DNA from 2 places in the Vibrio scophthalmi genome. Region 1 is predicted to be linked to the other one. Evidence: predicted binding sites of a transcription regulator. Region 1 holds the regulator's gene; the other holds the start of a gene.
The links. Region 1 encodes PurR, which represses purine synthesis genes. Its sites were predicted from a motif close to TNANGNAAACGTTTNCNTNA; they were not measured.
Positions count from the first base shown of each region.

Region 1 (3,157 bases):
CAAAAAGTAAACCGCCGCCGCTAGAACAAAGTTCTGCTTAATATACAAGGCTAACTCTGCCTGTTGTGCTTTGGCATTTTCGAGGGTGAGTTGATCGCCAAATTGAGTGATAAGTAGCGCTATGATGGCAATCAGCAATAGGCCGAAAATCAGTTTTTTATTCATCTTGGTTCTCACTTATCTCTGGTAGATATCTATTTTATAGCGCGATAATTTCACTATCTTAGATACGCATCTTACGATCGTATTGTTGCATCGTTCAGTCATGAATACGGTTCTTTGCTCGTTGTTTTATATAGGAACTTCAAAGCACGCAAAAAATTTCAAAAAAAAAGCCAGCAACAATGGCTGGCTTAATTCAATTTATTCATTTTCTAAATTAATGCTCAAGGCGAGACATCAGTTCTTGGCGGCGAGCTTGAGGAACGACGGACCAATGCGTGCCTTTAATTGCGCCTTCAAGTGCCCAAAGCAACTCTAAACTCACCTGGGTATCATGTGAGGCTTGAATGGCTTTGTATGCTTGAACTGAACCCACTTGTTCTAAATTCTCAACTGATTCGATACCGGCTTTTTTCAGCATACGTTCAGTTGCAAGACGCAAGTTTGGTAGATCTTTAATACGAGTTGGTTTTGTTTTCGCTTGAGTGCTCTTTTCTTGCTTAGCGAGAGAGAGTGCATCGGTAGCCGTTTGCAGTGTTTTTGCACTGTCTTGGTACCACTCTTCACTTAAAGCAAAATATTTAGTAACAACAGGGAAGCCTCGTTTGTGATACACGTACGGTTCTAATCCTTGTTGCTTAAACTGCTCAGTAAGGGCATCGTCGGCACGAATATGAAGCTTGTCGTGTACAACCAATGCAAACATTGTGTCGTCTGCAAAAATGCCGAACCCACCAAACATAGAGCGAGATTTAATCCGACCTAAGGGCTCAAAAAGCCTCATAGAGTCTTTAAGTATTGGTTTATCCATTCAGTACTTTCTCGGTGTATGTGTATATACGCCACCAAATCAGGTCCGAGAGAATAGCAGTCAATGCAGATTTCTGGAGAGTAATCAGTTAACGTGTTGCATTTCTACCATCGGTAACCCCGCTGCCGTACATCATTACAATGTTTAGGCCGGTGGCTTTGCGTCCCAACTTTTCAGTTTGGTTTGCCCTGTGCGTGACTTAATTTGCTCTGCTAAAGATTAAATTACTTCTGTCAGGAAGTAGTCTATTAATATGGGATAATTGTGATCTTTATGCAAGAATAACTTTCATTTATGAGGCTTTAGCCGAAGGATTGCCCCTCGGCTAATCTTTATTGAATCATTAACTTAGTCGATTCTTGCAACGGTGCTACGCTCAACGATTTCTGGATGCATCTCAAACACGCGTTTTTCGTGTTCTTTATCTTTAATACGCTCTAGCAGAATTTCGAATGCGTTTTTACCAACACGACGCTTTGGTTGGTGAACTGTCGTCAGTGGTGGAGAGAAATACTCTGCCAATTCGATGTTGTCGTAGCCGATCACTGAGATGTCTTCTGGCACGCGAATGCCTTTTTGTTGCAGACGGCTCATTAGGCCTAATGCCATGGTGTCATTGAAGCAGAATACAGCCGTCGGGCGTTTGTCCATAGCAACGAGTTGGTCGGCGGCCAATACGGCCGTGTCACACTCAAAGTTACCTTCAAGAATCCAATCTTCGTTAACTTCAAGTTGTGCTTGGTTCATCGCACGTTTAAAGCCTTGGATACGCTCTTGGCAAACTGCTTTTTCAAAGTGACCGCTTAGGCAAGCGATGTCTTTGTGACCGTGGTCGATCAAGAATTTCGTTGCTAGGTAGCCACCTTCTTCTGAGTTGTCGATGATGTTGTCTGCTTGAGAGGTCTCAGGGCCCCAATCCATCACAACTTTAGGAATGTCTTTGTGGTTGTTGAGCATTTCGCTCAGTTCTTCTGTTAAGTCAGAACACATCACCAAAATACCATCAACGCGTTTTTCTGCGAGCATGCGAATGTAGTCGCGTTGTTTCTCGTAGATACCACCAGTGTTACATAGGATCAGTGTGTAGCCTTGGCGGTAACAGTAGCTCTCGACGCCATCAATTACTTCAGAGAAGAATAGGTTAGTAGATTGAGTTACTAGCATACCAATGGTACGAGTCGTATTGCATTTTAGGCTACGAGCAACGGCACTTGGTGCATAGTTTAGCTCTTTCACTGCTTCCATCACGCGCTCTTGCGTTGTCTCTGCGACAAAGCGAGTTTTATTGATCACGTGTGAAACAGTAGTGGTTGATACGCCAGCAAGGCGAGCAACGTCTTTAATAGTGGCCATAAGGGGTTGTCCTATCTTTAGCTGCCACGGCGGTATTCACATATCAGAATAATTTGGCAGAAAGTATTAAAAACACAAAAACCGCTTGATTACAGCGGTTTGTATTTAATTCATTATTTTTTTATCGTTTGCGCTGTCGATTCTAGACCGCATCTCGTTTGGGGGCAAATAAAAATCCCGTCCCCCATACTGTTATGCCCACCATGATAGGTGAGTGATTAGGCATCAGCCGAATAAAAATCACTTAAAACAAGGAGTGGATGAGGTGTCACTCGTTACTTTTATTACACCACACCAACCCTAGAAAAAGCCGTTATTCGCGAATTTATTCAGCATCAACTCATTACGCATCAACGCATCAAACACCTATTGGGTAGATATTGAGCGTCATTCACCCGTTAAGTATTGGCAATCAAGCTCTAAAAACGCAACCAGCAGCGCCGCAACGGCAGAGTAGAAACCAAACTTATCTAAGCCTTTGCATTTGGTCGCAAATTTAGCCACCCAGCTTAGAATGTGTTGACGGATAAAGGCTTCTTGTTCAACGAAACTTTCTTCAAAATGACGCTCTTGCTCAAGCTCGTTTGAACGAATAATGATGTTACCGAGCAGATCAAGTTCAATCGCAATATGATCCGCAGGCTCGTTCAAGCCTTGTTCAACCGCAACACCGTACTTTTGAAGTAATGCGTCCATTTCGTTCGCTGGTTTATCATGCAGTAGACCGGTTGTACCGATGTACATAGAAGCATAAGGCAGTGCAGATTCTTTATCAGACTTTAAAAATAAGTCACAAAAGTCAGCCGCCAACTCTAGCTGGCCATCTTCGCG
Region 1 covers NZ_CP134271.1:377,059-380,215, reverse strand. Annotated here, with positions in the region: gene RJD38_RS01620 (TVP38/TMEM64 family protein) at 1-165, opposite strand, end outside; gene RJD38_RS01615 (TfoX/Sxy family DNA transformation protein) at 380-973, opposite strand; cyclic di-GMP riboswitch class I at 1,083-1,171, opposite strand; gene purR (HTH-type transcriptional repressor PurR) at 1,322-2,326, opposite strand; gene torD (molecular chaperone TorD) at 2,714-3,157, opposite strand, start outside.

Region 2 (3,157 bases), 1.1 Mb from region 1:
ATTCAAATCATCAAAAAACAGTCCGCCCACGCCACGTGTTTCATCGCGGTGCGGGAGATAGAAATATTTATCGCACCATTCCTTATGCTCAGCATAAACACCATCGCCAAATGGGGTGCAAAGATTTTTGGCACAAGCATGCCAATCAACGCAATCTTGCTCAAAAGGATAAAACGGCGTTAAGTCAAAGCCACCACCAAACCACCAAATCGGCTCTTCGCCCTCTTTTTCAGCAATAAAGAAACGGACATTAGCATGCGATGTCGGCACATAAGGGTTATGCGGATGCATCACCAAAGAAACCCCCATCGCTTCAAAGCGACGACCAGCCAACTCCGGACGATGAGCCGTGGCGGACGCTGGCATCTGTTTTCCCATCACATGTGAGAAGTTAACCCCACCTTGTTCAAACACATTTCCGCTTGTCATGACTCGAGTTCGACCACCGCCACTAAGATGTTCACCCGGTTCGCGCTGCCAAGCATCTTCTTTAAAAATACCGGCACCATCCGCTCGTTCGAGCTGAAGGCAAATACTGTCTTGCAACGCCATTAGAAATTGTTTTACGGCTTGCTTATCAATTGAGCTTGGCATGTGACTTCCTTGATTCATTTTGAGCTTATTATTATGGCGCTTAGAGCATGACAGTTGCTATTTAGCCCTGTCGCAACACTTGTAGGGTTTTGGCGTCACGAATTTCACTTGGTTTATCACGACCACCCGTTGTACCACGTAAAATGGCCACCAGCTGATCGCCAAGTTGTTGTTCTACTTCTTCTGTGGTCATGCACGGTGCCAAACCCGATAAATTAGCACTGGTTGACGTGATTGGTTTGCCAAAGGCTAAACACATTTGCTGTACCAATGGGTGATCAGTAACGCGTACGGCGATCGAATCAAATTGTCCCGAAACCCAATCTGACACTTTATCGCTGGTTGGCATAATCCAAGTATATGGCCCAGGCCAAGTGGCTTGAACAGTCTGCAGCTGCTGTTCCGTTAACTGTGACTCATCAATATACGGTACAAGCTGCTGATAATTAGCAGCAATCAGAATCAACCCTTTCTCTACTGGTCTTTGCTTTAGCGTGAGCAGTTTCTGAATAGCTTGCGGATTATCTGGATCACAACCGACGCCAAATACACCTTCTGTTGGGTAGGCAATCACTTCGCCCTGTTGCAAGGCGGTCAATGCCTGCTCAAAGTTGTCCACTTCGCGTTCCTTTCATATTTCTATTAACATTTTTGCTCAGTGTACTAACAATCCATCTTGGTGACTAAAGCAATTTATTTATAAATTGTGTCTATTGTATTTCAACCCTGACGCAAACGTTTGCTTGAGAGGAAAATACTCGTATAATGCGCACAAAACACGTATTCACCTAATGGCAGCTTGAAGGAGTTTGAGATGAAAGTCGGTATTATCATGGGTTCAAAATCGGATTGGCCAACCATGAAGCTCGCAGCAGAAATGCTCGACACATTTGGTGTCAGTTATGAAACCAAAGTCGTTTCAGCGCACCGCACTCCTCAACTGCTTGCGGATTACGCTTCTAGCGCGAAAGAACGCGGTATTAAAGTTATTATTGCCGGCGCTGGCGGCGCTGCTCATCTTCCAGGTATGGCAGCGGCGTTTACCTCTGTCCCTGTCCTTGGTGTGCCAGTGCAATCACGCGCTTTAAAAGGAATGGATTCACTGCTCTCAATTGTACAGATGCCAAAAGGCATTGCCGTTGGCACGCTTGCCATTGGCGAAGCAGGCGCTGCCAACGCCGGTATTCTTGCAGCGCAAATTCTTGGTACGCATGATGAATCCATTATGGCCAAGGTTGAAGCCTTCCGCGCCGAGCAAACGGAAACTGTATTAGCCAATCCAAACCCAGCTGAGGACTAAGTGATGCGCGTATTGGTGTTAGGTGCCGGTCAATTGGCACGAATGATGTCTCTGGCGGGAGCACCATTAAATATTGAGCTCACCGCTTATGATGTTAGCCAAAGCAAAGTGGTTCACCCACTCACTCAAGTAGAGATTAAACAAGATCTGGCCAGTGCGATCGCGCAAGCGGATGTCATTACCGCCGAATTTGAACATATCCCTCACGATATTCTCGACCTATGCCAACGCAGTGGTAAATTCCTTCCGTCCAGCCAAGCGATCAAAGCTGGGGGGGATCGTCGCATTGAGAAGGCGCTGCTCGACAGTGCGGGTGTACGCAATGCCAACTATGCCGTGATCAACACATACGAAGATTTCCTTGCCGCCATTGAGCATGTCGGTTTGCCGATGGTACTGAAAAGCGCCCTCGGGGGTTACGATGGCAAGGGTCAATGGCGCTTAAAAGACGCCAACAACATCGATGCTGTTTGGCAAGAGATGGCACAGTGCATCGCGAGCAGTGATAACCAAGCCATCGTCGCGGAAGAATTTGTGCCTTTTAGCCGTGAAGTATCTTTGGTTGGTGCTCGTGGTAAAGACGGATCTATCGCCGTTTATCCATTGGCGGAAAACGTCCATACCGATGGTGTACTGAGCCTTTCAACGGCAATCGCCGATCCCGCACTACAAGAACAAGCACAGCAGATGTTCACCGCCGTGGCGCAAAGCTTAGATTATGTTGGGGTGTTAGCCTTGGAGTTCTTTGACGTGGATGGCAACTTGCTGGTCAATGAAATTGCACCTCGAGTGCATAACTCAGGTCACTGGACTCAACAAGGCGCTGAAACCTGTCAGTTTGAAAACCACCTACGGGCAGTGTGTGGCTTACCACTTGGCAGCACTAAACTGGTGCGTGAAACCACTATGATCAACATATTGGGCGAAGACACTCTACCGCCAACCCTACTGGCAATGGATGGCTGCCATATTCATTGGTATGGCAAAGAGAAACGAGCGGGTCGTAAAATGGGCCACATCAATGTATGTGGTGATTATAGCGGTGAACTGCAACGTCGTTTATGCGCCTTAGCCGAACAGCTCGATCAACAAGCCTTCCCAGCAATTCATAACTTTGCCGCTGGCTTTAATAAGTTCTCACTTTGAGTTCGGATTAGAAAATAAAGTCATAAAAAAACGGCGCCTTAATCAGCGCCGTTTTTATTGTGACTGCGTATGCTGACATTTTCGTTCCGCACACTGATATTTGATGCCACTCGCCAA
Region 2 covers NZ_CP134271.1:1,466,592-1,469,748, reverse strand. Annotated here, with positions in the region: gene hemF (oxygen-dependent coproporphyrinogen oxidase) at 1-594, opposite strand, end outside; gene RJD38_RS06690 (L-threonylcarbamoyladenylate synthase) at 656-1,213, opposite strand; gene purE (5-(carboxyamino)imidazole ribonucleotide mutase) at 1,409-1,894, shown strand; gene RJD38_RS06680 (5-(carboxyamino)imidazole ribonucleotide synthase) at 1,898-3,040, shown strand; gene RJD38_RS06675 (type I DNA topoisomerase) at 3,095-3,157, opposite strand, start outside.
Region 2: the regulator PurR is predicted to act here: its motif matches at 1,322-1,341, upstream of purE (5-(carboxyamino)imidazole ribonucleotide mutase).